Regions from separate parts of the Terribacillus aidingensis genome, predicted to be linked through region 2. Evidence: riboswitches for the same ligand, from Rfam matches in the RefSeq annotation. Region 2 holds a riboswitch; each other region holds the start of a gene.

Region 1 (7,970 bases), 190 kb from region 2:
GATAACTACTTTCTCACCACGGTTTGCTCCGTCATCGGCAGCTTTCCGGATTCCATTTGCGATGTCATCGGAATAACCGCGACCATCATCACCAAGTACTTTATATGCCCATAGATCTGCTTCCGGTGCTACACCGAAGATACCTGAACCATTACCGCCATTGGCAAGCGCAGAACCGGAGACGTGGGTACCATGTCCATCACGATCGACACAAGTACCGTTCACTTGTCCGCTGGACGTTTGGGTAAAGTCGACACACTGCTCAACATTGGCAGCAAGGTCAGGGTGATTGACAGATGTACCAGTATCAAGAACAGCGATATTGATATTGTTTCCGCCACTTGTTCTAGTTATCGATGGATTATTATAGATTGCTTGAATTCCCCATGGTGTACGATCAGATACCGCTTGTGCTGATACATCCCGTTTCTCGGACACTTCCTGCTTCGTATATACACTTACTTCGGTTACTTCCAAAGCATTATCAGCTTTTAGCTCCTTGAGCTCTTTTTCAGATACCTCAGTAGTAAACCCTTCCTTACCGAAACTGTTGCGAACGCCATGCTCTTCCTTGACCTTGTCTGTAGCCTGGGTGGAAAACACACCGTCCTTCTGCTTTACGAGAACGCGAACTTCCTCATTCTTTGCCGTTTCATCAGGAGCAGCTGATGCTTGCAACGGCTGGAATACAGATAACCCTATCATTGCGACAGCAGCGACACTTGCCAGTTTTCTTTTCATTCGATCACCTCGCTAGATTTTATAGTCACTGAAGTGGAGACCGACCCTCTGTCCTTCTAGACTCTCAGAAACTATTACAGTAAATCTAGCATAGGCTAACTTGGAAATGTATTGGGAAAACAGACGACAGCAGCGCACAAAAAAAGACATTATTCCAATTTCTATTTCCTTTTCGCTGCAGAATGTTTGCCTAGCGGAAACTTTCTGTGATCAAAGGTGGAATAATGCCGTTATATGCACCTATTAAAATTGCAAACTAGTCATTATGGCAGTGTACAAAAGTGCCGAAGCAGCGAATGCGGCCGCCAAGGCGAAGCTTGCTGCAGCTCTTTTTTTGAAAAGATAGACGATACTAGTCAAAATTAGGCCAAATCCGATGAAGCAAATAATCCCAAACACACCCCAATGCCAGGTTGCGACACTTTCAGCTGTCACACTAGGAAAAATGCTGCCAAATATCGGAGCAGCACCCTCATTGCTTAATGTCGCTGGAATATCGGCGGGTGTGGCAGAAGTGCCAAGTATCGCTGTGCAAATGAATACAATCGCCAGCAGGATTGCTTCGGCTCGGATCCAATTAAGCGGACGAAATGCAGGATCACGGTGAGCTTTACGTGCAAGAATGCCATTAATGACAGCAAATACAAGTACTGGAATGAATACGATATGTTTCAAGAACAGCATTTGTCCATATGTCAGCATCAACGCATTTCCGTAGTTTCGAATATCCATAGCGAAAAGCATGACGGTTATGCCGCTAGCCATTACCAGCATGACCAGCAAAATGGCGAATGGCGTAAACCATTTCAAGAAACTTTCCCAACTGAATTGTTCTGATGCATAAAAACATACATGAATCAGTACACCGACCCAAAAAACAGCAGCACCCAAATGGATGAAATGAGCAAAAGCACCGATCAACCCACCCTCTGTTGCTGTATGGCTGCCATACGCACTAAGAAATAGCATGCCAAGGAACAGGATAAGCGTGAGAAGAGGAAATTTGTTGAAATAAATCAGCAGCCAGACAAAGATAGCCAGAACGAAGATACCGATCCAGACTCTTCCAGCTGTAAATTGGAAAAATACTTGGCTCAATGCCTGCCCATATCCATTCTGTGCACCTATCAGAGAAACGAGATTGATAACAGGACCGCTCGTGACTAGCGCCGCAGAAGCAGCAGCGGCTAATACGTCACTTCGCGGTGTCCGGATTGCTGCTTCTTCCTTGCGTACAAACTGGAAAACAAGATGACCAGCGAGAAAAGAAAAAGCGATATACGACAGTAATTCTAACAATGGAACGAGAATCACGGTGAGTTAGTCCCTTTTACGATAAGTGAAGAACAAAACAGCGGCACAAAGTAAGACGATAATCACCAATCCCGTTATGATAAAACCTGAATCGGAATCTTCTTCTTCATGCGATTTCTCTGCAGCTGTTTGCTCCTGTTCGTTCACTTGTGTATTTTGTTCATTTTGATCTTCCGATTCCTGTTCGCTACTTTCCCCATTGGAGGTCAGACCTTCTGCTGTAAAGGAAACTGTATTACCAACTTCATGTCCATCAGCTGAAATCACCTTATAGCTGAACTCATAATCCCCATCAATCATTTCCTCTGCTAATGGGACGGTAACAGTCGTCCCATCGACGGCTGCAGAATCAGTGGCTAGTGCTTGTCCGTTGACTGTCACTATTGTCTCTACTACATCCTCCACATCCGAATTGAATGTCAGAGTGAAGACATCCATACTCTCTGTCACTATATCACCTTGTCCTGGATCCGATGCCGTCAGTACTGCATGAGCGGACACAGTCTGCGGCAGCATATATAAGAACAATGCCAGCAAGACCAACATTGACTTCTTCATATTTACCACTCCAATTTTCAAATGTCTCTTTCATCGTATAAGAGAATATAGATAGCGTATAGAACGAATTGTGACCAAATACTTACATTTTAATTCCACAAAATAAAAAAGATGCACTCACTTGTGCACCTTTTCCATCTTCAGCTCATTTACTGCCTGCTGGATATCAGCCGCTTTGGTTAGGACAGAAATGAAAGAGATACCATCCGCTCCGGCTTGCCGTACAGCCTCGGCGTTCTTCTGATTAATCCCCCCGATCGCGACCATCGGAAAGTCACCAACTTGTTTCCGAATCTCACGCAGTCCCGTCAGTCCAATCGGGAATTTGGCATCAATCTTAGTGCGAGTAGCGGCAATTGGCCCGACACCGATGTAGTGGGCTCCATCCTCAATTGCTTTTTTAGCTTCTTCGGCATTTTGAGCACTCACACCAATAATGAAATGCTCTGGGCAGCGCGCCTTTACTTGCTGCATCGCTTCGTCCGTTTGTCCGATATGCACGCCATCTGCACCAATCGCAATCGCAAGATCCACATCGTCATTAACAATGAAAGGAACGCTATGTGCCCTGCACCTTGCCTGAAGTCGTTCAGCCAGCTGTCTCTTCTCCTGTCCAGTCCTAGCCCCTTCCCCTTTTTCACGTAACTGGAACATGGTAATTCCAGCTTCAAGCGCCTGTTCCAGTATGTCCTCCGGGTCCTTATCCTGGCAGTTTTGACTGCCCATGATGAAATATAGCTCCAATTCTTCTTTCATGTGTATTACTCCTTTTCCAATTAAGACATTCCACATCCCCATTATGTGTTGAACATGTTCCCATTCCTCAGGTCAAAAATTCCTTTCTCCCAAATTAGGAAAAAGTGTGGAAGATGGATAGCAATCCCAAAACTGCGTAAAGTAAGCCCAAGCTTTGAACAAGGAGATGATAAAATTGAAATGGATGAAAGCCGGGGCTGTAGTAATCGCTCTATGCTTCGGATTGGTCATATCCAATCCAGCTGCCGGTTTTGCGGCTGACAAAGCTGTCGCTGATGTACTGACAGAAGAGCAGAAGCAAGAAATAGCAGCTTTGCAAAAACAGGCATTAGAGCAGGAAAAACAAATCATTGAGAAGTACGTTGAATATGGTGTTTTCTCTGAAGAGAAAGCAGATCAAATCGAGAAGCATTTGGATCAAAGGTTTAAACAATTAGAGCAGGATGGTTTCATTCCGAAACCGCACAGGCATGGCCCTCATCCTCATCCAGAAAAATGATATCCAACAATCAGCAGCCACACGCTGCTGATTGTTCCTTTATGTTTTCACTTCGAATTGTTCCACCTTCTCCGAATCAATCGCCTGATCTTCTAACAAATAAAGCTGATCAAGAAAAGCAATCTGAAAGCTGCCTGGAGCGTTTACTGTCTTAGCCGCTTTCTCTGCTGCAATACCATAAAAGGCAAGAGCACCGATGCAAGCTTTCAGTACGTTGTCAGCTACTCCTGCACATGCCGCTATAACGGCACCTAGCAAGCAGCCAGACCCTGTTATTTTACTTAGCATCTCATGCCCATTAGCTACACTATACGTATGGTTCCCATCTGAAAGGATATCTATTTTACTGGTTGCAATCACAATAGCATCCAATTCCCTGGCCAGCTGCTGCACAATTCTTGGTGAAATACCATCATCGGATCCATCTACACCTTTCACTTTGACAGATGTTCCGCCTAGGACGGATATTTCACCTGCATTACCGCGAATAACAGTGACATCCACCTCCGCCAATATGCGGCGGGCCGTCTCTGTTCTGTACGCTGTGGCACCTACTCCGACGGGATCAAAAATTACTGGTATTCCGAGCCTATTCGCTTCTTTTCCGGCTAGGATCATTGCTTCCACATCTGCTGCGGCAAGTGTGCCGATATTTAATAGCAGCGCCTGTGCATGCTGGACCATCTGCGCGGCTTCTTCCTTTGCTGATGCCATCACAGGAGAAGCTCCGAGTGCGATCAAACCATTCGCCGTAAAGTTAATGACAACCTGATTGGTAATGCAGTGAATCAATGGATTTCTCTCCCGGACTTGCTTTATCACATCAGTATACTTCATCATGCTGTTCCTCCTGGACTGGCACACCTTGCAGACGGTACCCCCAATGATTTGTCGGACCATTCCCTTTTCCAAGCTGAAGCGAATACGAAATCGCATCTGTTACAAAATCCTTACCGATCCGGACTGCTTCTTGCAGAGATTTCCCTTTAGCCAGTTCTGCGGTTATTGCTGCAGAATACGTGCATCCCGTCCCGTGCGTGTGCTTCGTCTGTATACGTTCTGCTGTGTAGACTGTGAAGCTATTTCCGTCGTAGAGCCAGTCTGACGCAGATGCTCCTTCCATATGACCGCCTTTCATCAGGACAGCTTTTGCCCCATATTCCTGGACAATCATTTTCGCTGCGGTTTTTACGCTATTTTCATCTTCGATACGAATACCCGTGAGTTCCTCTGCTTCCGGTATATTCGGTGTAATTAGGGCAGCGAGTGGAACAAGATGTTTCTTCAATGCATCTCTGGAATTCTCTCCCATGAGTGCATGTCCGCTTTTAGCATACATGACAGGATCCATGACATAGGCAGTCTTTGATTTAATCAAAACAGCAGCGACGCAGCGCATCATCTCTTCTGATGCAATCATCCCCGTTTTTACAGCAGATGGGGTGATATCAGAGAATACTGATTCCAGCTGCTGTTCAAGAAATTCTACTGGAACATGATGCACTGCCTGTACTCCTATCGTATTTTGGGCAACGAGGGAGGTGACAATGCTCATTCCGTATACTTCAAGCTCCTGGAAAGTTTTCAAGTCAGCCTGAATTCCAGCCCCTCCCGAAGGGTCTGTTCCTGCAATTGTCAAAGCGCTCTTTATATCAGGCATGAATGGACGCCCCTTTCAATGGGATCATCCAGTCTTGCTGTGTGGCTGCCATCTCCCAAAAATTATACTCCAGCATACAGCTCTTAAGAAAAGCTTTCCTTGCACGTTCCTTTGCAGCTGCACCCGCTGTCTCGGCCCACTTGTCCAGTCGCTTGCTAAGTTCTGACGTCACATCCGGCATACAATCTTCCCGGCTGGCATAAAACTGAATCCACTCCAGGAATGGATTGGAATCATCCGGTGCCTTTGTTTCGATAATATGTGCCGCCAGCGCTTGATACGTCCATGGGCAAGGAAGTAGCGCCGCCATCAGCTCCCCTATATCTCCTTGTACGGCACTGTTCATCATGTGTGAAATATAATGGTCAGCAGCAGGCGGTGGTGTCATCCTCTGCAGATCCTCGTATTGCACACCAGCTACCTTGCAGAAGACGTTATGCGGATGAATCTCGCTGTGCAGGACAAAATGAATTTGGGACTGATAAAATTCCATCTCTTCTCGGGTTTCGCATTTACTGACTGCCAAACCGTAAATACGGGCAAATGCTGTCAAATACTCATAGTCAGCTTTCACATAATGGATCAATGCCTCACGCGGCACATATCCACTCGCAACTCCTTCTACGAAAGGATGTGCATAGATTGCTTCGAATACCGGGTTTGCTTCTTCTCTCAATTGTGCAGAAAACATGTTTTTCTCCTCCTATGGAGAAAGCCCCGTCGGAAGGGTGATTGGCGCCGGCCATATAAAAAAGCCGCTCCAGAAGTATGGAGCGACTCGTATAGTCAAGTGTGCAGAAAATACACGAATCCGGCTCCACTTCCCTACGCTGGTGTTAACCAGATCAGGTTCAAAGGGATAAAGATCACTCTTATCTCAGCCAAATGGCACCCCTAGTGGACTTCCTCGAAATTTAATTGTCCTCTTAACTATCACATGCACAGATACGATTGTCAACCGATGAATCAAGTGAAATATTCAATCCTGGATTGCGGGAACATTTTATAGATTGTGCTTCCTATGACATCCTTAATTTCTTCTTGCTCTTCATTTTGGTAGACGTATTTTCCGATACCATAGCGCCCCCATTTATATTTCCGTTTGCTTTCATCCAGCTCAAGCTTCGACATCGGATAATTTTTCTCGATAACGCGCTTTGCCGGCTTCGTGAATCGATGCTGGATCAATTCGAATGTCAGGTTCTTTTTTGCATGTTCAGGCAAAGCTGCTTCCAGATGCTCGAGCATTTCCGGATAGCCCTTCTGCCAGCCGTCATGCAAATAAATCGGAGCTACGATGAATCCAAGCGGATACCCGGCCTCGGCTACTTTCACCGCAGCTTCGATTCGATCCTTCAAACGGGAAGTTCCTGGCTCAAAATATTTGATCACATAATCATCATTGATGCTGAAGCGGAATCGCGTTCGTCCTTGATGGTCAGCGTCCAGCAAATGATCCACATGGGCGAATTTCGTTACAAATCGCAGTTGTCCGTGCTTGGACCGACCGAAATATTCAATCGCATGTTTCAGCGTATGCGTCAGATGGTCGATACCAACGATATCTGACGTACAGGAAGCCTCAAACCGTGTTTCTTCCGGGGCTCTTTCCTGCATGTACTGCTCTGCCGCATCAAATATTTCATCCGTATTCACATACGTACGGATATAAGGTTTGGATCCCATCGTCGTTTGCAGGTAACAATAATGGCAATGCCCCATGCAGCCTGTCGCAAATGGAATAGCGTATTCTGCTGAAGGTTTCGATGTATCGAATTTCAGGGTTTTCCGCACGCCGACGACAAGCGTTGATTTGGCAGTTCGGTACTTCTGGAAATCATTATCACCAGGCAGGTTACGAACCTGATTATGGGAAGTTGTCTCGCGTATTTCTACACCCATGTCCCTGAATTTATTCCGCAGCTTCACGCCGAGCGGATACTCTAATGCCCTAGGTTCTATATACACAAGCTGCGGTACAAATGGCTTAACCATAATAGCCTCCATCGGCTAAGCCAAAAGCGGATACATATGCTTCTTCCGCCTCTCCGAGATCCTGATAAACCGCCACCTCATCATTGAGTGGATAATAGGTTTCATACACAAACAAAGCCAGTTCCCCTGGCTTTTCCGGGTTATGGACGACCGCAGCCTCTTGTATATTGGCTACTCCCTGTGCATGGGGGTTGCGGATAATTACATAGACGATTTCTCCTGCTTGAAAAGCATCCATTACATTGCCTCCTTTGTACATACTGCGACTAGTATGCGCAGTTCGGTTACAAACAATGTAAAAAAATGAACCCTTTTCCAGGAAGTATCCGTCTACTTCTTAGAGGAGGGTTCATATGAAATGGATGATATATGTTTTTCTATTATTAATCTTATCCTTTATCGGTTACTATCTGCTAACCAATTAACTTACACACGGAAACGAGCAAT
Region 2 (7,970 bases):
CTCCTCCAACAGCATTTCAGATGCCCGCAGTGTCTCAACTGGATCAGGAAGCAATGTCCGGTCACAGCCAATCACTTCCACCTTCACCATATCGCATAAACCCGAAGCTTTAGCCAGTTTGGCAATACGAACAGCCTCTTCTGCTGTCTTTGCCCCTGCTGTATTCGGAAGTAAAGAGTACTTTTCCAGATCCAGCTGTTCCAGGAAATTTGGCTGAGATGGCTCAAAGATATCCATCCGCCTCACAGCAAATGTCAGTATCTCTGCCTTCGAAATATCGACCGCCTCTACCTGTACCTCAAATGACGGGTATTTGCCTGTTCCCAATAATAAGCGGGAAGCAAATGTCTTATCTGCAATCTGTAACATTCTTCATCCTCCTCCTACAAAATGAATCAGCTCGACTTTATCGCCATTTCTAATCGGCTGATCTGCATATGAAGCTTTATTAATGATCTCTTTGTTCAGTTCGACAATCACAATCCTTTTCTCCAGGGAAAGTGATGCTAACAGCTGAGCTATAGTCTTGATATCAGCAGATAATTCCTGCTGCCTGCCATTCAGCTGAATATTCACATCAATACCTCCTCGCCAGTGTTCAATCTATCGACACGAAATGCTTCCTTCCATTCTTCCAGAACTTCATTGCTGCTTATCAAATCACAAATCATCTTGCCCGTAGCTGGGGCAAGCAGAATGCCATTGCGCTGATGGCCAGCAGCGATATACAAGCCATTCATTTCTGGATGCTCACCAATCAGCGGCTTGCCATCGTATGTCTGAGGTCTGAGACCTGCCCAGCTTCTGAGGAACGGCATTTTATCAACCTCTGGCAGCATCCTTCTCACTTTCTCCATGATAGTCTGTAATCCTCCAAGCGTGGGCTCAGTGCTCCAATCATTCTTGACCTTTGTTGCACCTATGATCAGCTCATTGTTGTTACGCGGAACAATATAATGCTGATCATGGAATAAACTGCATGTAAGAGGAGTTTGCGTATTCGTAACAGCAATGCACTCACCCTTCACTGGAAAAATCGGCGTCCCCAACCCTGAACGCTGGAGCAGAGCATTACTCCAAACTCCGCTGGCAATCACCACACGATCCGCTTGCCATTCTCCCTTGGAAGTCCGTAACCGATAATGAGCGGATTCCTTCACAATCTCATCGACCCGGGTATAAGCGTTAATCCGGGCACCTAGCATACGGGCAGCTGTATGGAATCCTTTGCAGGCAATTGAAGGTGTGACATGCACATCTTCTGCCATATGAAGAGCGCCTGAAACCGCTTCTGACAGACCAGGTACTTTCTTTAACACAGTTGCACGATCCAGCCATGTTACTCCTTCCAACGAAGAGAACGGAGAGTTCAATGTTTCTTCTTCTGTAAAAACAAGCTGTAATAAACCACCTGGGCGACGTTCCATGTCTATCCCTGTCAGAGAGCGAATATCCTCTTCTGCCTGTTCATAGAGCCTTTGACTAGTACGGGCAAAGGGATAAAGGGAAGCACCGAATTCCTTATATTCTGAATGGGCACCTAGCATACCAGCTGCTGCTTGCGTCGAGCCTGATCCGACTTGGCCTGCTTCCAGCAAATCGACTTGATGGCCTGCTTTCGCTAAATAATAAGCGATTGCACTGCCGATGATACCTCCTCCAACAATTGCTACTTCAGTGGATCTCTTCAAGACGCAGACACTCCTCCCTTAATTTCTTCACGGCATCAAGCGGGTTTGCAGCAGAAAAGATACTACTCATAACAGCAACCCCATCTAATTCAAACGCTTTCAAAAAAGCCAATCGCTCCACATCAATTCCTCCTATTGCGTATAACGGAATGTGGGTATTCTGACGGATATACCCTAAATTGGCTAATGGCTGCGGTGATTTCCCCTTCTTACTAGCTGTCGGAAAACAATGCCCATACAGCGCGTATGCCACCCCGACAGACTCCGCCTGTATTGCTTCTTCAAACGAATGGACAGGCGCACCAATCCGCAAATCAGGATACAGCTTTTTCAATTCTTCCGGTGGAAGACCATGACCTGGTATATGCACTTGCTTCAAGCCAAGCAGCAAAGCTATATCCACTCGGTCATTAAGCCAAAGCTTGTGTGCTGGCAGCCCTTCGGCCAAAAGCTCCTTACAAAGCTGATACACTGTACCAGCAGGCTTACGTTTCTCCCTGATCTGCACATGGTCGACATAAGGGTGTATCTCCATCAAGATACGTCTTAAATCTGCTGCCTCATATGCATCATCAGTTACTGCCATCAATTTGATTGCCATCACCTCCTGAATACGAACAGGCCGGACATGCAAAAAACACCACTCCCCAAAGGAAAGTGGTGTGAAACTTGCGAATGAATACATACAAAAGAGCATGTAAACCCGAGTGTCTACACTTTCCTACGCAGGTCCGAACCTGTTCAGGTTTTGAGGGTTTAAAGAGTCACTACTCTTCATCTCAGCCCTTATGAAGGGATCCCCTAGTGTGAAAACTTATTATGAATTTACCCACATCGTAACATAAATAGCATTTTATGCAAGATTCTGATTACAAAAAAGAAAAGACCATCTGGTTTTATCCAGATGGTCTTTTCTGCGCCTGACTCAGTACTTATAAGATTGTCCGCCATCAATTGGTACAACAGTAGCATTGATGAAGTTTGCTTGATCGGAAAGAAGGAATGCAACAAGATAACCGACTTCTTCCGGCTTACCAAAGCGTTTCATTGGGTTAACGCTGACAAATTCCTTGCCCGCTTCTTCCCAGTTATCTCCGCCAAGCTGACGAAGGGATCCTTCAACCATTGGAGTCATGATGGCACCTGGAGCAATGGCTTTGATGCTCACACCGAATTGTCCGTATTCGATACCGGAGTTTTTCGTAAGACCTACTACACCATGCTTACTTGCTGCATAACCGGACTGGTTGCCGATTCCGCGGATACCACCTACAGATGCTGTATTTACTACAGAACCATAGCCCTGCTCCTTCATTACTTTCAATACGTGGCGCATGCCGTAGAATACGCCATTCAAGTTGATGTTCACAACGCGTTCGAATTCGTCTACAGGATACTCTTCTGTCAGATTTTGCGTTCCTTCCACACCAGCGTTGTTAAAGAAACTATCGATCTTACCAAATTGATCAATTGTTTGTTTTACATACGCCTCAACTTCCGGCTCATTTGCACAGTTTGCCACAATCGTAAGAACATCTGCTTCAGGGGCTACAGCCAATATTTCCTGCTTCGTTTCTTCCATACCTTTTTCACTCAAATCAACAAGAGAAAGCTTTGCACCTTCTTTTGCTACTTGCAAAGCTGCTGCGCGTCCTAATCCAGAACCCCCACCTGTAATCAATACTACTTTATCGTCAAAACGTTTCATCGAAATCTCTCCTTTTCTGATTCTGTTAAATTGCAGTAAATCCGCCATCGATCGGTACAACTACACCATTAATATAAGGTGCTTTACCAGTCAATAGGAATGTGACAAGCTCTGCTACTTCCTCCGGCTGGCCAAGGCGCTTCTGCGGAATCGGTTCTGTCGCATTTTTGAATGCATCAGGATTCTTTTCCTTGTATTCTCGAACCATTGGCGTTTCTGTCGTACCTGGAGCAATTGCATTTACTACAATGCCTTGCTCGGCATACTCAGCAGCCAACGTTTTCGTAATCCCAACCATTGCATGCTTCGTAGCTGAATATGTACCAACTGTGGCTTGTCCTACAACACCTGCTGTGGATGACGTGTTGACAATTCGCCCGCCGCCATTAGCAAGCATTACTTCCAATACATATTTCAACCCGTAAAGGGCGCCGTTTAGATTAATTCCTAATACCATATCGATTTGCTCAATCGTATTATCCACGAATTTTACGCCAGGACCAGAAATACCTGCATTATTATAGAACATATCGATAGTACCAAATGCCTCGACCGTTTTATCTACATAATGTTTCACTTCTTCTGCCTTGCTTACATCCGATTTGATGAAAATAGCTTTTGACCCTTTCTCTTCTATTAAGCGAACCGTCTCTTTACCGGCTGCCTCAGAAACGTCAACGACACTGATTGCGATACCTTCTTCTGCCAGTCGCAATGCTGCTGCTTGTCCAAGACCACTGCCGCCTCCTGTGATGACTGCTACTTTCTGCTCATTCATAAGCAAAGCTCCCTTCAATATGTATAAATAGGTTAATTTACCTACTTCATATGTAAGAGCTTACACCTTTGAAGAAGATACAGCAAGCTATTTGCAACTGTGCTAAAACTTTTATTGAACATATACAATTAGTATGTTCACTAAATCTAAAGGTAATATTTCTGACAGAGGCGAAAATGGTGCTGCTCATGAATCCCTATCAACTGCACACTTTGGATTAAGTTGGGGTAATGCGCGAGTGGGTCAGGATAGCGGATATGTCCGGCAATAGCATTATCTATTTCAGAGACCATGATTTTGAGCAGAATTGTTTCCTTATGAAGATCATGCTTTAGCTGATCAAATTTCACCTTGCTCTCTATCCCTTTTGGCGGCAGCAGAATGGAAGGTGCTTTCATCGGTTTACCGTGTTTTTCCCGGTATGCTCTATAGATATCTTCTATCTTCGTTTGGTAGCTAGCTCGCTTCTTAAATACAGAGAATGGTTTACTAACAGGGATATAAACTTTATTTAGCTGCCTGAATCGTTTTAGCAGCAAATAAAGATGGTAATATGTTTCTCCGATAGACCATTTGTCTGGTTGAGGCCTCATCCATTCTCTATTGCTGTATTTACGGATATTTTCCTCAAACCTTCTCCTTTGCAGATATATAGTCTCAAAATGTTCCTGCATATAGCTGCTTTTCATTTTGCTTCCACAGATATCTTTTCTTTATGAATCAGATGCACTGGTGCAGATGGCAAGTTGACTAGCTTCTCACCTAGGAAATCAGGTTTAATCGAAAGCTCCCCGATTTTTTCTAAGGGAATCCATTCATAATGGAACTCTCCTCCTTCTGGTGATATGACTTCTCCTATTCCGCACAGCCTGTTTTCAACACCCTGTATTAGATAAATAAAACTATATTCATGATAGGGCTGACCTTTGTAGGTGAAGAAATTCTCCACTGAACATAACAGCCGCTCTGCCCTTACAGGAATGCCGAGTTCCTCTTCGAATTCCCTTTTTACAGCCTGTCCTGAATCTTCTCCTAACTGAATACGTCCGCCAATTAGTGTCCAAAACGGATCTTTCTTGTTCTTGTGCAGCAGCACATGATTATCTTTTACAATAATGCCTGCTGTCCGGCAATTCAGCATCTGTTCACCTAAATCGATGGTCAAGTCCTGTGTCATTTGCTTCTTTCCTCCGATTCTTCGATTGCTTGAACTATGTAATACGGGCCAGTTCCATGGTTTGAAGGTACCACTATCTTTCTTCCCGTCTCTGGATAATAAGCAGAATGGAAACTCACGCCCGGATCAAAGCCGACAACATAATACTTTTTGATTTTTCCCTCCTCTTTTTTTATCCATATCCCATATCCGTATGATGTCTCCTCATCGACTTGGACATACGGCTTCAGCAGCGCCTCGGTAAGTTCTGCGTTCAGCAGTTTATACTGAGTCAGTGCATCCCAAAAACGCGCCATATCAGTAACACTCACATACACCCCGCCATCTGCACCGCCCCTTACTGGTAACGCATAAATATTGGAACGATACTCATCATCTTCCTTGATATAACCAATTGCTGTATTCCCTGGCAGTTTATCAAATGTAAAATATCCAGCCTCTGTCATTCCAGCGGCTTCAAAGATATGCTTTTGGACAAAAACCGTAAATGGTTCTTTAGCAAGTTCTTCTATCACTAATCCCAACACGATGAAAGCAGCGTTGTTATAATGGAACCGTTCACCAGGCAAAAACATCATCTTCTTATCTTGGAACAATGGCAGAAAATCCGCACCCGATCTTACTCGATACATCGGCAACGTTTGCCACAGCTCCTCAAAGTCATCCATTTCTTCTTCATCAAAATAATCCGGTATACCAGACGTATGCGTCAGCAGCTGGTGAATTGTTACGTCCTTATGAAAATGCGGAAATGCTACCGGGAGACAATCTATTAACTTGGTCTGGAAATCCAGTCGTCCTTGGTCCACTAGCTTGGCAATCGCCACAGCTGTGAAGATCTTTGCTCCAGAAGCTATTCCAAACCTTGTTTGCTTATCAAATGCTAGCTTATCTTGCTTATTGGCATAGCCATTTTGGAAGAAAAAGCTTTCTTGATTTTCTTCTACAACATATGCCACACCTGAGAAATCCACTTCCTCTGCTACCTTTTCCAATTTACTCTCTAATCCGCTCATACTTCAAACACCTCTCTCTTTAGAATCTTCAAAAAACTTACAGCAGTCTACTAGTAAAAGGATCAGCCATCGACCGACCGGTGCCGCCAACGGCAGCAGCAGAAACCCGTAGATGAAACCCCACACAATAATATCGCCGACCGCTAAGTTTTCCAGTTTATTTCCCCACACGACCATATGAGTCGTCAGGGAACCAATCGTACCGGCATAGGCGACCACAATAAAAGCCATGATGCTGCTGATAGCCCATTTAACCCCTTCACTGACCCGTTCAATTCTTTTGAATTGTGCTCCAGCAATACTGAAAACCATCAGAAAGGGCACAACGACCTGAAGAAATACCCCGATATACATTATCGAGGGGGCGGCCATTAGAAGAGAGGTACTAACAACAATCACAAAAATAAAGGTACAAAGTACAGCAGCTGTGATACTGAATGCAGCTCCAACAATCATTCCTTTCACACTCATGCAATCAACCCCTATTCTCCACTCACAAACCATGTTACCATAATTGGAAATATATGAAGGATATAAAAAGTATGAATGGGGCTGATTGTATGCGCATTGCTGTCCTGACAGATATACACGGAAACCTTGCTGCACTGCAGGCTGTGCTAGGAGATATAGACAAGCGTGGAGATGTCGAGCACATATACTGCCTCGGTGATATGCTGGCGATCGGTTATGAAACTGATCGTGTACTGGAGCTTTTATTTGGCAGAGATGACATATCAATCATTACCGGAAATCATGATGAAGCTGTGCTGGCACTAAGCAGACAGGAGACTTACCCCGAAAGCCACAAGAACGAAAGAGCACATCACCAGTGGATTGCCGACCGAACTGATCCAGGTTACCTTGACATACTTCATAAGCAGCCACGCCAAATCAATCAGCATATCAAGGGGCATGCCGTTTTGTTCACGCACTACCATATCCACCCAGATAAAGTGAATGCCCACATAAGCGAGGATCCTTTCTCTCGTATTGTTGCACCTTCTCTTGAAAATCTAGAGATGCTGTTTCAGGAACAAAAGGATACAGAACTCATTTGTTTTGGTCATCATCACCCACTTCATCATTTTCGTAACGATCGAAAAATCTTTCTGAATCCAGGCTCTCTCGGCTGCCAGCCAAAACCGATCGCACCTTATGCAATTGCAGAGATAGAAGAAGATATTAGAACAACCGTAATAGAAGTACCTTATGACAACAGAGCTTATTTAAGAGGATATGAAAGATTAGAAGTGCCAGAATGGGCTATCATTCTGAAAATCTTTCATGGAGGACAGCTGCAGAAATAAAAAAAGCGGACAACTGATTGTCCGCTTTTCATGTAGTAGGAAGACCTTTCCCTCCGAGCGTTTGCAGGGTATTGATACGTTCCATTCCTGTTATAAGAGGCTTTGCCCGTCGGATTAATGTTTGTGTCGCATCTAAAGCAAGTGAGGCTTGATGAGCTGCTTCATCCTTCCATACTTCGTATACATATACTGCTTGCGGCTCATCATGAGACACACTGACCTGATATATTTCACAGCCATCTATATGCCCCATAGCCTCCGCTGCATCCAGCAGTATCGAACTCAATTCTTCT
Region 3 (7,970 bases), 1.1 Mb from region 2:
TCAATATCTCTTCCTCTTCCATTCCTTCTTCCCGCATCCTTTTAATAGAAGCGAACAGTTCCATTTTTTCTTCCCTCGCCAGCGTGCCCTTCATGATTACATTTCCTTCTTCACCTAAATCATTCACTTCCTGTACTTGGACAAGGAACATAGCTGGACGGTTTTCTGGTTTCGTAATTCGGACCTGGGCAAGCAGTACTTTACGGTTTTCAGACAATACTTGTACACTTTCCAAATCTTTTTTTCCCAGTACCGCTTCCAGCACCCATTCGTTATCCTCTTCCTTATTGATGATTAAACCTTCGGATAGTTTCATTTCTTTCCCTTTTAAAGAACCTTGATCTGTCGGATATAGAGTAAGCTCTACCAGTTTGAATGTTTTCACAGATACCTCTCCTTTTAACATGTCCAATTATGTCTTTTTCTCTATCTTATCAGAACTTTTCCAATCCGTATGTATTGTCTGCAACGGATGTTTTCTATACGTAGTGCCAGGGTACAGAATTAGGATATTGCCAGGAAGGATGATACTATGCATAAACTGGATTTGATTGTAATAGGATCTGGCGTTAGTGGCCACAGCACGGCTTCAGCAGCCCGAAAAAAGGGCTGGACTGTGGCCGTTATTGATGATAAGCCATTTGGCGGTACATGTCCTCAATGGGGATGTGATCCGAAGAAAGTGCTGATAGAAACTGTCAGCATCCAGGATGCTTTTGATCGGATGAAGAATTATGGTTTGACTGGAAATGCACAGCTCGATTGGAGCAAGCTTCGCGAACACAAGGAGACGTTCACGGAACCTATTCCTAAATTGACAGCCGAGGAATTCAAAAATGACGGCATTGAGGTGTACCAAGGACACGCACAATTCATCGATGACCATACTGTACAGGTTAACGGAGAGAAACTACAGGCTTCTTATATTCTAATCGCTTCGGGAGCTTCCCCTGCTAAACTTCCCGTAGATGGATTTGAACACCTAGTTTCAAGCGATGCTTTTTTCGAACTTCATGAGCTTCCTCAGGAATTGGTGCTGATCGGTGGAGGATATATCAGTTTTGAATTCGCACATATTGCTGCACGCTTCAATAGAAAAGTAACACTCATTCAACGCGGGGAACGTCCATTGAAAGGATTCGACGAAGATGTCGTCAACCATTTGGTCGCTTACAGCAAAAAACTCGGTATCGATATTAGGACGAATACCGAACTGGAATCTGTTGAAAAACAAGGAAACAAATTCATCGTTTCCGTGCGTTGCGGAAACCAAACGGAAAAGATATCTGCTGATATTGTAATTCACGGCGCTGGCCGAACACCGAATGTGTTAGAAATGGGATTAGATCAGACTTCCATTTCCTATAGCAAGAAAGGCATCAAAGTAGATAAAAATCAGCAGAGTATATCTGCACCGCATATTTACGCTGCAGGTGATTGTGCAGATGATGGAAAGCTACCTCTTACACCGTTGGCTTCAGAAGCTGGAAGCCGTGCTATTCATCACATGCTGGAAGGGAAACAACAAGATGAATTCAATCATGTTCAACCTTCCATTGTTTATACGATTCCCGGAATTGCTTCAGTTGGCATTTCAGCTGACGAGGCGGCAAAAGCACTGGACAAATATACTGTCATAGAACAAGATTTGAGCTCTTTCTTTACAAACAAGATAACGAGGCTGGAGGAAGGATTCAGCAAGATCATTTTGGACAAGGAAAAACAGGTTATCGTCGGTGCACATATATTTGCTGCCCATGCTCAACACTTGATTAATGTTTTCACTTTGGCAATTGAAATGGAAGCACCTGTACAAATGCTGCAATCCTTGCTTTGGGCTTATCCGACTGCAGAGAGCGATATCCCAAGCATGCTTCAATAATAAATAAAAAACCGCCACATTTGGCGGTTTTCTCATGCTTTATAAGCTTTCACATAATATACTTCTTCATTTAAGTCCCCTTGAGATACTTCAAACCCTGCCTTCTTCAATTTGTCTGCAAGCAGATCTGCGCTGTGATCTCTACTGTAGCCGAGCGCTATCATAATACCTTTTTCAATAGTCACTCTGTACATTTCCGCCGCTGCCTGCTCTGGTTCATCTAAGCTATCCAGCACGAATGCTGCAAGTCCACGTTGAAAGGAAGCGTCGGGGAAATTAAGAAGCCTGTCTAATCCACTCGGCATCCGGTCGATATTCGTTAGTGTCTCTTCTTCTGCACGAAGTGCTAACTCTTCCAATAAAGTTTCATCTTTCTCAAGAGCTGTAACGCGATCCTTTGTTTTATGAGCAATAGGAATAACCAAATTACCATTACCAGCACCGAAAACTATCACTTTTTCTCCGCCCTCTATTTCCAATAGCTCTAGCACTTCTGCTGCGGAAACTTCTGTTGTCTTATTCACCATATGACTCTCTCCTTTTGAATCAATTAGTTCTGTATTGCCCTTATAATACAAAGCTAAACGTATCTCCCCTATGCTCTCACGGATTAACATTTTCTATCCTTCATTTAAAAAGGACAGCTGAAACATCCAGCTGTCCTTTCAACACGTATATTTATCAGTTTGAACTTTTCGGTCAATAAAAGCACATAGATCTCCTATTTTAGGAAAGCGTTCAAATTCCATATTGGCAGGATTTTCAGCATCAATCAGCGGGATATCCCAATAACGCAGCAAGTCATAATAACTTTTCAAAAAAAGTTCGCGATTCCCATTGAATATCTTATACAGATCGGAATCTGTCGTTTTAAAAGCATACTCAGGAAGTAGATTCTCTGTATGCTTGTCCACATATTTAACGACAGTCAAATATATTTCGTATTCAATACCTTTCATTTTGGCAACCTGACATAAGCATTTTTTAGTCTTAAATTGGTCCAAATCAATGATATCTGCCATATTGTTTCCTCCTCACCAGGACTGGAAACTTCGATTTACATTCAGTTTATCACAACCCACAGCGTCTGTAAGCCGAATATCAGACAATAGACATACTATATTGATTATTTGCAATTATTATTGTTGGTTTTATTTTCTAGCCAGCGGGTAGACATTTAGTACATCAAATTAGCTAAAAAAGGAGAATTCAACATGAAACCATATTTAAAAGAGTACACGAACGATGAAAAGCTGCAAGAAGACATTCAACTTTTAAGCACAAAAGGCGTAAACAAAGATAACATCTATGTATTGTCACATGATGATGACAGAACAAAACGTGTATCCAGTAAAGTGGATGCCAACACGATTGGATTATCCGAGATGGGAGCTAAAAGTGCTGTTGGCAGCATGTTCAGTAAACAAGGCGATGAACTTCGTGCAAAATTGAAAGAAATCGGTTTTTCCCAAGAAGAAGCCGAGGATTTTGAAGAGGATCTTGATGAAGGTAAAATCTTTTTGATTGTAACTGAAACAGATAACGTCGAAGGCTTGCTTATCTAAATGAAAAGGCACTGTCATGAGACAGTGCCTTTTCTTATTTTTTCGGTAAGATAAGTTTTGGCTGAGCCAAAACGAGAATGAGAATAACTATAATACTAGCTATAAAGCTTGGCAGCAGGTAAGAGCCATTGTATATGAGCGAGTACGCCCAAACAGTTTGTCCTGGTGCAGCTGCAGATCCGAAGAAGACCATTCCACCTACAAAATGTGCTGCAAACCGACCTATACTGCCAATCAATGTTCCGATGATCAACATTCCTACAAGCTTTGTGCGGTTATTTTCTTTTGCAGCCTTACGAGCGGATCCAGCTGTGACAGCTGCCAGCCCAACTAGAGTGAAGGCTAGAGGATAGTCCATAAAACCTTGGACAACATGTATTATATAAGGACCGGTAACTAATTGCAGCAGCCCGACTACTAATCCTGTTGTAAGTCCGCCTTTCCATCCCCACCGGAATGCCATTAAGAAAATTGGTACTATCTGCAAGGAGATACTCCCTCCCTGCGCCCATGCTTTAAATGAAAATAAGTCCAATACGAATGCAAGTGCGGCGAATATTGCCACCTCTACTAAAAATAAAACCCTGCTTCTTGATTGCATATTTTTCTCCCCTAATAAAGAATGCAACAAAAAAACAATGCTGCAGCGGGATCCTTCCGATGGCCCAATGTGCATTGTTTCCCCATCAAAGAAGCTACATCCCTACGCGAGTGCTAACTCACAGGTTCGAAGGGTCTGGACATACGTCCATCTCAGCCGAAATGGCTCCCCCTGCAGGCTTTTTTGTACCGTTTTGTTTTCTGTTGTCCATCTATTATATAGAAAAATGACATCGTTAGCAATAATTAATAATATTTCCTATAAGTGAAATATTACCCAAGTGCAAATTTTAGCAATTTTATTACTTTTACTTCATCTAACGAAATTGTTTGAATTCGAGAAAAACTATGACGTATAATGGACAATGTTCTTTAAAAAGGGAGGATTTAAAATGGATACACCAGCTACAATCCCACAAGGGAAGAAGCATCCAAAGGGATTGTATCTTCTCTTCTTCACCGAAATGTGGGAAAGATATAGCTACTATGGTATGCGTGCAGTTTTAATGCTTTACTTAACTGCTGCAGCAATAAGCGGCGGATTGGGCATGAATACGCAGCAAGCTGCATTAATTTATGGTTTGTACACAGGAATTATATACTTTACGCCAATTATTGGCGGTTACTTGACTGACAAGTATATCGGCCTACGTACCGCTATCACTATTGGTGGCGTAACAATGGCGATCGGAGATTTCACAATATTCCTATTCAACAATCAGTGGGGATTATATATTGGTATGTTGTTCCTAATAATTGGTAACGGCTTTTTCAAACCGAATATCTCAACACATGTTGGTGAGTTGTATCATCCGATGGATAAACGTAAAGATGCTGCATTTACCATCTTCTACATGGGTATCAACATCGGTGCATTCTTCTCTCCTCTAATTGCAGGATTCCTTGCTGAGGATCTATTCCATACAACTGATGCTGCTGGAATTGAACACTTTGGCTTCAAATGGGCATTCTTGGCATCTTCTATTGGTATGGTTATCGGTCAGTTGATCTTTAGCTTGTTAGGTAAGCGTTATTTAGGTGATATTGGCACAAAACCTGCACGTACTAATATAGCTGCGGGAAGCGTTCCAGCAAAAATGACAGCTGCTGATAAGAAGCGGACAGGTGCAGTACTGATTCTAGCTGTATTCATCATCTTCTTCTGGGCTGGCTTCGAACAAGCTGGTACTTCCTTAACACTATATACGAGAGATTTTATTGATCGAAGTATTGGCGGTTATACGATACCTGTTTCCTGGTTCCAATCTGTGAATCCATTGTTCATTGTCCTCCTTGCACCAATCATATCTGCTATTTGGTTGAAACTTAGTAAATCAAAACGCGGTGATTTGCGCACAACGACGAAAATGTCCATGGGTATGATTCTTTTGGGATTAGGGTTTATGATTTTAGTACCAGCAGTGCTTTATACAGGCAGTGACGAAGGGAATATCGTTCACAGAGCTAATATTCTATTCATCGTCTTCACTTATCTGTTCCATACGTTAGGTGAACTATGTCTGTCACCCGTTGGGCTATCGATGGTAAGTCGAGTAGCACCAGTGAAAATCGCTTCTCTATTGATGGGTGTCTGGATGGCCGCAACTGGTATTGCCAGCCTTATCGCTGGACAGCTTGCTGCATTGACAGAATCACTTGGTTATGTCGAGATCTTCAGTATAATTGGTGCAGTCGCTATCGTAGTAGGTTTGATCCTGCTAGCAGTCTCCAAAAAACTGCAATCCATGTTGGATGCGCGTGACTAATCCAAAAAACACAGTTCCTCCAAGGAACTGTGTTTTTTATATGTATTCTCTTTCTTTCCCTATGTAAACAGCTTGCGAACTGTTCTGAGTTCCAAGCTTATTCAGAAGTTCCGTCAAACAGTTCTGGATGGTGCATGCTGATAAGGACAGTTTAACTTCAACGAACTTTCATGAAAAAAGACCACTTCAGTAAGTGGTCTTTTCTTAATTATTCAGCAGTCAGTCTCAAGAATTCCTCAATATCCTGCTTACAAACTTCGATAGCTTTAAGCCAGAAAGCCTTATCTGTTAAGTCTTCCTGCAAATGCTTCATCGCCAAGTCTTCTACCGTCATCCGGCCAGTGTCCTCAAGCAAAGCATTGTAGGAACGCTCAAAGTCTTGCGGGTTTTCTGCTGCTTTTGCGTATATACCAGTACTAAACAAGAACCCGAATGTGTACGGGAAATTATAAAACGGTACGTCAGTCGCGTAGAAATGCAACTTGGACGCCCAGAATGTTGGATCGTATTCATCAAGCTGGTCATTATATGCTTCTTTCTGAGCATCAACCATCAACTCGCGCAATCGAGCAGCGGATACTAATCCGCTTTTACGTTCTTCATAGAATCTCGTCTCAAACAAGAATCGCGCATGGATATTCATGAAGAAAGCAATACTGCGCTGAATCTTCTCCTCGATCAATGCGATTTTCTCTTCTTTCGTCGCTGCTTCTCTTACTGCAGCATCGGAAACAATCAATTCAGCCAATGTCGAAGCTGTCTCAGCCACGTTCATTGCATATTCCTGGTTCAACTGTTCCACATCATTCATTGCGTAGCTGTGATAAGCATGACCTAACTCATGCGCTAGCGTAGATACATTGGAAGCAGTACCACTGAATGTCATAAAAATCCGGCTTTCCTTTTTGTCTGGGAAGCTGGTACAAAAGCCACCGGGGCGTTTGCTATTGCGGTCTTCTGCTTCAATCCAACGCTTTTCGAATGCTTGCTGGGAGAAATCTGCCATTTGGCTGCTATATTTCCGGAAATTCTTCACGATGAAGTCAGCAGCTTCGTCATATGATACATGCTTTGTCGCAGAGGAGAGCGGTGCATCAATATCATACCAGCTCAATTTTTCCAGACCGAGGATTTCCGCTTTGCGCTGCAGGTATTTGACGAATGAATCCTTCTCATCCGTGATCGCTCCCCACATAGCATCCAGTGTTTCTTGAGACATACGGTTATAAGCCAACGGCTCTTTCAGCACACTGTCCCATTTTCGATGCTTGTATGTCTGAAGACGGAAACCTGCTAGATGATTAAGCGTTTCAGCAAAGAAATCTTCTTTTTCTGTCCAAGCTTCCTGCATTCTAGCAAATACATGCTGCCTTACTTGGCGATCTGGAGCATCCAATTTATTGGCAGCCTGACCAACAGAATAGGATTTCTCTTCTCCATCGATTTCCAATGGTACCTGAATGCTGCCGACAATCGTATCGTACATACCTCCCCAGCCATGGTAGCCATCAATCGCCAAATCATTCAGCAATACTTCCTGTTCAGGCGACAGCTTCTCAGCAGCCTCTTTTCTGCGCTCATCAAGCACAAATGCATAATCTATCAATTCCGGCTGCTCAAGCATCTGTTCCCACGTCTGCTGCGGCACTTGTGTAATAACTTGATCTACACCAGTAAGCGTTCCGCTGTAGGCAGCCATAAGTTCATCTTTCTTCCCAGACCATTGCTTTGCTTTTTTGTCTGTAACATCCTGTGCAACGAGACATTCAACGAATGCAACAACCTCGAATACATGTTTAGCAGAAGTTTCCCACTCCGCTACGATACTTACCAAGCCAGCAGTATCTTCAGCCTGATCAGGAACTTGGAAGGCTTCCAAAGCCTGTTTCCAATCTTGTAAAGCTTGATCCGCTTTATCTGCGAATTCCGTTAGCGCGGCTGAATTACTGCCACCAGGGAAAATTGCATCTAGATCCCATGTTTGTCCATATTTATTTGTCATATGTATACCTCCTTAAACTACCTTTCTATTATACGCTCCGAGTTATTGACTGAAAAGTTTTATTGTTCGCTATTTTTCGGCATTGCAATAAAAATCAAGACCATAGCTTTAGATGCTATGGTCTTGATTCTATTAAACAAAGCGTGTACCGTTCA
Region 4 (7,970 bases), 1.0 Mb from region 2:
CATTGAGTTGGAAGACTCGTTCTATTGTTTTTTACTAGAAGTCTACGAGGACATTATTATTGATGTATACGTACCAATAAAGCGGGGTGATTCCAATTGATAACGAATCACAAGTTTGCTTATCGTAATGTAGCTTCAAAGTATTATGCTTTCCGACCTGAAGAAATCGATAAGGCCATGGACGACTTTAGAGAAATCTTAGAAGGAAGCGGTCTGCATTTGTCTGGAAATATGTTCTTCTCTATTATAAGTGATCCACAGAGTGAAATTATGACGGCAGAGATTTTTTTAACAGTAGATGAAGGTACAATAAAAGGTTACATTAATCCAGAGGAAGAGGTTAGATTCCGGAGTTATTTCACACTTAGTCCCATGTTGATGACGAGAATAATGGAAGACTTTGACCAGAAATCCCAAGAAAAGTATTGGGAGCTAATAGGGTATCTACAAGTGAATCAATTGGAGCAAAGCACACCAGTTTTTGTTGAGTACAAAAACAGCTTGTCTGGAATTAATTACGTAGAGATGAGTGTAGGCTACGCGATAAATTTAAACGATTATGTTATTGAGTGATTTTGTTAATTACTACATAAAAAAAGAGCATGCTCCCGGCATGCTCCATTCACAATGGATTTATCAATTCCTCACTATTATTCCTCGGCGAATTAACAAGCGTAGAAACAGGGTAAGCCGTCAATTCCTCGGAATAAGGTTTCAATAATTCCTGCAATTTATCTGGATCTTGCTGTTCCCGGTCGAGCCATTTGTCCTGAGAGGCAGCTGACAGTATAACTGGCATTCGGTTATGGATCTGCTGCATGAAGCTGTTTGCTTCGGTTGTGATGATGGTGCAGGTGAAGATGTTGCTGCCATCTTCATCCTGCCATTTCTCCCACAGTCCTGCGAATGTGAGTGGGTTTTTATCTTTGCGCTGGATGCGCATGGGCTGTTTTTTGCCGTCTTCGGTTTTCCATTCGTAGAAGCTGTCAGCGGGAATGAGGCAGCGCTGTTTCTGAAATGCTTTCTTGAAGCTGCGTTTTTCCAGCAGTGTTTCGGATCTGGCATTGATCATTTTGCTGCCGATCTTCTTATCTGGTGCCCAAGGCGGGATGAGTCCCCAGCGCAGGGTTCCGAGCCGGCGTTTGGTCCCGTCATGGATGACTGCTGCAATTTGCTGCGTTGGAGCGATATTGTAGCTTGGTTCGAGTGCTTCCATCTCTGAGACAGCATCATAGGTTCGCAGGAGCTCTTCCCAGGGAGTGAGTAATGTAAATCTGCCGCACATCTTCATCTCTCCTTTTTTCTCCATTATAACCCTTCTGCCGTTTACTGAAACGACTTGGAAACGATGATACACAGCGCAATGGCGGCAAGCATGACTGCAGCAAAAATCCAATCTGTCCACCTTGTATGATACGTACGGTAAAATGTGCGGTCTCTTTCTCCTGTGAAGCCTTTGGATTCCATGGCTATGGCTGTCCGTTCAGCTTTGCGGATTGCGCTGGCCAGCAGGGGAATCGTGTACTGTTTGTATCGGCTGAATCTGCTTGTATTCGTTTTGGCTCCCCGAATAAGATGCGCAGAGCGGATCGTCGTTAACTCATCTTTTAATAAAGGCAAAAAGCGATAGCCAGCTAAAATGCCGTATGCAAGTTTCGGTGAAACGCGACATTGCTGAATAAGACTTAAGATGAACGCCACTTTGTCTGTTGTCAGGACAAATAGCAAGGATAGTGTAGCGTAGCTGAAAACTCGGATAGCTAATGCAAGTGCATCCTGCACCGTTTCTTTCGGCAAGTCCCAGAAGAGGAACTGCTGGGTGACAGAAGGATTTTCCGGTGTTTTCGCAAACAGCAGAGTGGATACGAGCATACCGATAGCGAACAGGGTGAAGGGAAGCAGATATAGGAGGTACTTCCTTATCTGTACTTTACCCAACAGCAATGTGACAGCCATGGTCCAGCCGATATACAAAAGCAATGCCAATGGATCAAAGAGGAAAGCTATGACGATCGCAGCTATCGTCACTGTCCCTGCTTTGATGCTAGGATTGATATGATGCATAGAGGCTGTCCTCCTGTGTCCGCTTATTGTAAGCTTCTTTTGCGGGAAGGGAGAGTCCATAGTCTGACAGATCTTTTCTCTTCCAAATTCCTGCAGGCTGGTCATCTGCTACTATACGCCCTTGATCCACAATCAACACGCGCGAAGCAAAACGATCGACCAGTTCCATATCATGCGTAATCATGACAATGGTGCACCCGCGTTGATGATGTCTCCAGATTAGATCCATCAGTACTTCAGTAGTATGGCTGTCTTGGCCAAATGTTGGCTCATCAAGCACGAGCAGTTGAGGTTTTTGAACAAGCATGGTCGCTACACTGAGCCGTCGTTTTTGACCTTGGCTCAAGGTGAATGGATGCTTATCGGCTTGTGCAGCTAACTGGATTTCCTCCAAGACCCTCTGAATTTCATCCGCGTTTACTGTCTGTCCGAAGGCGATTTCATTCCAAACAGAGTCTGTAAGAAACTGATGCTCAGGATTTTGAAATACATAACCGATTTGCTGGTAGAGTTCATTTGTTTTCCAACGACGTAACTTCTTTCCGAGAAATTCGATATCTCCGGCTGTGAGCTTCAGCAATCCAGTAATTTGTCGGGAAAGAAGCGTCTTTCCGCTACCGTTTTTACCTGTAATAGCCAGGAATTCTCCTTGCTGAATATCAAGATTAGGGATATCCAGTAGGACTTTTTCTTTATGTTGAAAGATAGCATTTTCCACTTGAATTATACGTTCCTTGGTCTGCATAACCTCTGGTGTTTTAGTCTGAAACTGCAAACCATGAGGGAGAAGGTCAACAGTAAGCGGCCAAGGTTTTGGAAGCTGTGCTTGCTTGGTAAGCAGAACTGCTTCTGGCAGCCAAATGCCTCGCCCCTGCAGCTCCTCGTCATAGAGATTGACTGCTTCACTCAAGTCTCCGTCAAAGAATAAAGAGCCATCTCGTTCCAATAGCATCGTCCGGTTAATAATTGGCTGCCAATAGTCAATATTGTGCTCTATGATCAAAAGCGTCATATCCTGCTGTTCTTTTAACAAACGTATCGTTTCGACAAGGTCTTTGCTCGCAGCCGGATCCAGGTTGGCCGTCGGTTCATCTAAAATAAGCATGCGAGGCTCGAGAGCCAACACTGCAGCCAGTGCGAGCTTTTGTTTCTGTCCACCGGATAGGGTGTGAATTTGATCTTTTCTCCTATGCTTTAAACCTACAAGGGAAAGAACCCGATCGATTTCTGAATCCATCAAAGCAGGAGCCATTTTTTTATTTTCTAACCCGAAGGCAATCTCGTCTTCTACGGTTAGCATGCAGAACTGTGTTTCGGGGTCCTGAAATACCGTTCCAACCTCTAAGTTGATTTTCCCACTTTTGAAATCCTCGATCCTGGATCCAGCGAAGTAGATACTGCCGCACATCTTTCCATCAAGTTCTTTTGGATACAACCCGTTCAAACAGTACGTGAGTGTGCTTTTTCCGGACCCGCTTGGTCCAAGCAGGAGAATACTATCTCCTTCCTGGATCGTAAAACTCAAATCAGTTAAGGTAGGAATGCTCTCTTCCTCAAATGTCACGGTAAGCTGGTTTACTTCCAGAAGGGATTGTTTCATCCTGCTTTTCGCTGGCGATAGGTTTTACCAAGGGGAAAGCTTGTCAAAGTTCCTGTTTTAGCCAGCGCCTCACTGATGGCTTTGCCGATCAAGCCGCTTATGACAGCTCCGCTGATGATCCGGACTATAAGCATAAGCACAACGTAAGAAGGGTCAAGGGCGACAAAACCGCCGCGGAAATATCCCCATATGAAACTTGTGATGGCGGCCCCAACACCAGCCCCCATCAAAACAAGGACATGATAAGAGCGATAGCGTGTGATGGCAAATGCTGCTTCAGCTCCGAGTCCCTGAACAATAGCCGAAAGGATGACAATCGGTCCGACGCTGCTTCCAATCAGTACTTCGACAATTCCGGCTATTATTTCCGATACCAGTGCAACACCGGGTTTTTGAATGATATAAGCTGCAACGATGGAGACGAGGAACCATACTCCGAAGATGATATCGGTTCCGATTGGTCCGACAATCCCCATCATGATGACGTTGACCGGCAAGAACAAGAGATAAACAATCCCGAATACAACAGCGAGTGCCGCCATGACTACGATATCTTTCATGCGCCAGTTTTTCATTTGATTACCCCCTTGGCAGACGGACTGTTCGCAGACATTGTCACCGTCATTACGGTGTGAGATGATCCGGAAGCCTCCGTTTCAGTGAAAACATGCTCCAAACCCATAAAGACGTCAAAAGCATTGCCATCAAGACGAGTGGAATAATGGGATTTGGAAACAGTGATTCCTCGAGAGCGCATATTATCAATTTGCGTATAGATGGTGTCCATGTAATTTCCGCCGCCTAAAGGATAAAGCGAGAATTTGGATGCTGTTTCAAGCTTCATATCTTTTACTTTAGGTAGGTTCAGCTTTGTTTCGTCCTCGGCCATGTATACGTCCCCAGTGGAATCTCCAGGACAGCCGATGGAATATGTACCATTGAACACAACATGATCGCCATCTTTGGCTGCTGCAAGGAAAATAGCAGAGGTGACATCGAATACATGCGGTATTCTCCCGCGAACTAGTGTAGTGACATCGTCCGTCTCAATCCATACTTTCGACGTATCCACGGTTCTCAGTGCCTCTAATATAATTTCTTTGAACCTGTCAGCCATTGGATAAACCGAAAAACTGCAGCCGGCAATCCGACTGGTCCCGCAATAATTTTGAATTTCCATCATGATTCCTCCTATTTTTTTGCATATAAAAAGCGACGGCACCATAGGGCGCAGTCGCAGAATATACAAAAGTAACAGGACAATTCTGGCTGCACTTCCCCACGCTGGTATTATCCAGATCGAGTTCAAAGGGTCAGAATCAGATGATTCTTCTCAGCCGTTACCAGCTCCCCCAGTGCGTCGCAAGCTTATGCAATTGATACGTCTATAGTAAAAAAGATAGCTGAATTTGTAAAGGGTTTGTTGTTGGAACGTTGCAATTTTCAGCTGTCACTAGTATGGTGACCGTCCAAAGTAAGTGGAGAATAATGGATTATTCAGCGAATTGGAAGGGAAGTAGAATAGAAAAATAATGGAGGGGAAAACATGGAGAAGCACGCTTTTTCAGGTACTGCATGGGAGTGGCTTCAGTTAGATGAGAAGAAGGATTTAGAGAAAAAAGACGAGCTAAACGCGTACACCATACATATTCCATGGGTAAAACATATACATTCTTCCGACACGAATAGTCTGCAGATGGAGACGACAAATCAGGACTCTCTGGCTCTTTGGGGCTCGCTCATATATGTCCAGGAAGCAGCCAAGAAGGAAGAAAAGCATCTTTTTCACTTCTTTGTAAAAGAGAACACGCTGCTGACAACTGCACTTGATTTTAAGCTGCTGCCGACTACAACAAAAGATGATATTCTCGCTAAAATGCAAAATGCGGACAATGCGATTGAAGGATTTATGATCCTCCTTGGAGAAATCATTTCAGCTTTTTTACATAAAATCGATCAATATGAAGTCAGATTGAAGGACTTGCTTTGGCAGGTGAAAGAGAATAATGATACAAAGCTGCTTAACAAAATTGCTGAAAATCGGCATGAGATATTAGTATGGAAGAACTTTTTGATTCCCTTCATAGAGGTTAAAACTGGTGTAGTCGAAGCATTCGGTGAGGGATATACTGATAACATACATTTTAAACGAACACACTATCGTGTTGAGCGCTGTGAGAATCTTGTTAGAGCGTATGAAGAGGAAATCAGAGGTTTAATTGACTTTGAAGATGTTGTCTCTTCTTTTAGAGGCAATGAAATTATGAAGACACTGACTGTTATGACTGTACTTTTCACACCAGTCATGGCGCTCGGCGCATTATGGGGCATGAACTTCGATAATATGCCTGAATTGAAGTGGAAGTTCGGGTATGCAGGAGCCCTCATCTTAATACTCCTTTCGACTCTTCTGGTTTACTTGTTCTTAAAGGCGAAGGGCTGGACAGGAGATATGCTCGAGTCGAAGAAAAAGCAAAAATATGTGGATTAAAAGGGTTAAAGATATTAACTTAAGGTATTTTTTCATCCGTTTTATCAAAACTTAAATCTATCACACCTCAGAGTGAAAGTTGGGTTTAAAATGGATTTAAAGACAATACAATCAATCAAAAAATACGCAATACCACTAACTGGTGAAGCTGAATTAAGTATCATAAGTGAAAGGGCCGGCAATGCAAAATTTGCCTTGCTTGGAGAAGCGTCGCATGGTACATCTGAGTTCTATACCGTACGTGCGGAGATAACCAAAAAGCTGATTACAGAAAAGGGTTTTACATTTGTAGCAGTAGAAGGAGACTGGCCCGCTTGTCAGGCTGTTAACCGCTACATCAAGGGTTACGACACGGTAAGCGGCTCAGCTCGGGAGGTCCTTAGCAGTTTTAATCGATGGCCGACGTGGATGTGGGCGAATGAAGAAATTATTGATTTGATCGAGTGGATGAAGACATACAATGAAAAGCACGATGTGCAGCCAAAAGTTGGCTTCTACGGAATAGACATGTACAGTCTTTGGGAATCCATGGAGGAAGTGATTTCGTACTTAACGAAGATTGATTCTCCTGACGTCGAAATTGCCAAAAAAGCATTTACTTGTTTTGAACCATTCAACAGAGACAATCAGGAATATGCTGTTTCTGCTGGTCTATATTCTGAAGGCTGTATTGATGAGGTTGCAAAGCTATTAGCAACGATTCAAAAAAAGAAAGATCAGTATCCATGTGAAGAGGAGCTCCGTCTTAACCTGGAGGTAAATGCGCTCGTAGCTTATAATGCCGAGCATTATTACCGCTCGATGGTCGTTCGAGATGAAGAATCATGGAATATAAGGGATACACATATGGTGCATGCTCTGAACGAGGTTATGAAGTTTTATGGCTCAAAAGCTAAGGCGATTGTCTGGGAGCATAATACACATGTTGGAGACGCCAGAGCCACTGACATGGCGCATAATGGAATGGTCAATGTCGGCGAGCTTATACGGCAGCAAAATGCTCAGGAAGATGTGTATATCATCGGATTCGGTACGAACAGAGGAACAGTAATAGCTGCGGATGAATGGGGAGTCAATCATGATGTGAAGATTGTTCCAAAAGCAATTGGGGGATCATGGGAGGACCTCATGCATAGAGCCGGCGCATTTGATAAAATGCTCTTTTTCGATACAGAGAATAAACATTTATTCCAGCAGAAGATCGGACATCGCGCGATAGGTGTAGTGTATCGACCGGAGTTTGAACAGTTTGGTAATTATGTGCCTTCTCATATGTCACAGCGCTATGATGGGTTCATCTATATTGATGAAACGAGTGCTTTAAGGCCTTTGGCAGTCGAGAGAGTTTTGCTTTAAAGTTAAAATTTATTTTCCCGAGGAGCCGTTATATATTTCGGCTCCTCTTTTAAGTTGTAAAAATCATGTTTGAACTGCTTAATAAGATATAAAGAAGAAGTCCGAATTAATGCACGCCTAGGTAATCCAAAGCATCTTTTACTGTAGACATAGTTGGTGATGATAACAAGCTGATATCCATTTCAACTGCTTCTATCGCAAGCTCGGGTCTCATGCCGGTAAAGACAGACTTTATACCAAGCATAGAGAGAACGTGATTAATCTTGAAGAGATAATCTGTTACAACTTTGTCTAATTGCAAGATACCTGAGAAATCGATAATCAAAGAGTGTACATTCTGTTGTTTCGCTTTAATAGGAACAAGATTCAAAAGATGTTTTGCCCGCTCCTCGTCAATTGAACCAACTAAAGGAAGAATGGCTATTCCGTTTAAAAGAGGCACGAGAGTAGCTGAAAGTT

The links. A riboswitch is a leader RNA that binds a small molecule or an ion and turns the genes downstream of it on or off. The one in region 2 is predicted to bind thiamine pyrophosphate.
Region 1: another riboswitch for thiamine pyrophosphate. It lies ahead of tenA (thiaminase II); the one in region 2 lies ahead of ABXS78_RS00950 (thiamine phosphate synthase).
Region 3: another riboswitch for thiamine pyrophosphate. It lies ahead of thiT (energy-coupled thiamine transporter ThiT); the one in region 2 lies ahead of ABXS78_RS00950 (thiamine phosphate synthase).
Region 4: another riboswitch for thiamine pyrophosphate. It lies ahead of ABXS78_RS06535 (YkoF family thiamine/hydroxymethylpyrimidine-binding protein); the one in region 2 lies ahead of ABXS78_RS00950 (thiamine phosphate synthase).

The regions. Positions count from the first base shown of each region.
Region 1 covers NZ_CP159996.1:347,557-355,526, reverse strand. Annotated here, with positions in the region: gene ABXS78_RS01970 (S8 family peptidase) at 1-741, opposite strand, end outside; gene ABXS78_RS01965 (CopD family protein) at 985-2,040, opposite strand; gene ABXS78_RS01960 (copper resistance protein CopC) at 2,062-2,613, opposite strand; gene thiE (thiamine phosphate synthase) at 2,731-3,369, opposite strand; gene ABXS78_RS01950 (YckD family protein) at 3,554-3,868, shown strand; gene thiM (hydroxyethylthiazole kinase) at 3,908-4,708, opposite strand; gene thiD (bifunctional hydroxymethylpyrimidine kinase/phosphomethylpyrimidine kinase) at 4,692-5,528, opposite strand; gene tenA (thiaminase II) at 5,521-6,219, opposite strand; TPP riboswitch at 6,334-6,434, opposite strand; gene splB (spore photoproduct lyase) at 6,495-7,523, opposite strand; gene ABXS78_RS01925 (transcriptional regulator SplA domain-containing protein) at 7,516-7,761, opposite strand; gene ABXS78_RS01920 (methyl-accepting chemotaxis protein) at 7,950-7,970, opposite strand, start outside.
Region 2 covers NZ_CP159996.1:158,202-166,171, reverse strand. Annotated here, with positions in the region: gene ABXS78_RS00965 (thiazole synthase) at 1-369, opposite strand, end outside; gene thiS (sulfur carrier protein ThiS) at 373-576, opposite strand; gene thiO (glycine oxidase ThiO) at 573-1,691, opposite strand; gene ABXS78_RS00950 (thiamine phosphate synthase) at 1,675-2,292, opposite strand; TPP riboswitch at 2,393-2,504, opposite strand; gene ABXS78_RS00945 (SDR family oxidoreductase) at 2,617-3,399, opposite strand; gene ABXS78_RS00940 (SDR family oxidoreductase) at 3,425-4,177, opposite strand; gene ABXS78_RS00935 (DinB family protein) at 4,324-4,866, opposite strand; gene ABXS78_RS00930 (NUDIX hydrolase) at 4,863-5,354, opposite strand; gene ABXS78_RS00925 (serine hydrolase domain-containing protein) at 5,351-6,370, opposite strand; gene ABXS78_RS00920 (hypothetical protein) at 6,374-6,841, opposite strand; gene ABXS78_RS00915 (metallophosphoesterase family protein) at 6,913-7,677, shown strand; gene ABXS78_RS00910 (putative quinol monooxygenase) at 7,706-7,970, opposite strand, start outside.
Region 3 covers NZ_CP159996.1:1,244,030-1,251,999, reverse strand. Annotated here, with positions in the region: gene ABXS78_RS06725 (YwpF family protein) at 1-385, opposite strand, end outside; gene ABXS78_RS06720 (NAD(P)/FAD-dependent oxidoreductase) at 533-1,882, shown strand; gene ABXS78_RS06715 (methyltransferase domain-containing protein) at 1,915-2,409, opposite strand; gene ABXS78_RS06710 (hypothetical protein) at 2,548-2,904, opposite strand; gene ABXS78_RS06705 (general stress protein) at 3,097-3,447, shown strand; gene thiT (energy-coupled thiamine transporter ThiT) at 3,482-4,048, opposite strand; TPP riboswitch at 4,131-4,230, opposite strand; gene ABXS78_RS06695 (peptide MFS transporter) at 4,440-5,813, shown strand; gene ABXS78_RS06690 (M3 family oligoendopeptidase) at 6,022-7,815, opposite strand; gene ABXS78_RS06685 (NTTRR-F1 domain) at 7,948-7,970, opposite strand, start outside.
Region 4 covers NZ_CP159996.1:1,205,431-1,213,400, forward strand. Annotated here, with positions in the region: gene ABXS78_RS06505 (DUF5085 family protein) at 1-100, shown strand, start outside; gene ABXS78_RS06510 (DUF5085 family protein) at 97-573, shown strand; gene ABXS78_RS06515 (SOS response-associated peptidase) at 623-1,285, opposite strand; gene ABXS78_RS06520 (energy-coupling factor transporter transmembrane component T) at 1,327-2,064, opposite strand; gene ABXS78_RS06525 (energy-coupling factor transporter ATPase) at 2,045-3,664, opposite strand; gene ABXS78_RS06530 (ECF transporter S component) at 3,661-4,239, opposite strand; gene ABXS78_RS06535 (YkoF family thiamine/hydroxymethylpyrimidine-binding protein) at 4,236-4,847, opposite strand; TPP riboswitch at 4,924-5,028, opposite strand; gene ABXS78_RS06540 (magnesium transporter CorA family protein) at 5,211-6,155, shown strand; gene ABXS78_RS06545 (erythromycin esterase family protein) at 6,246-7,511, shown strand; gene ABXS78_RS06550 (PAS domain S-box protein) at 7,618-7,970, opposite strand, start outside.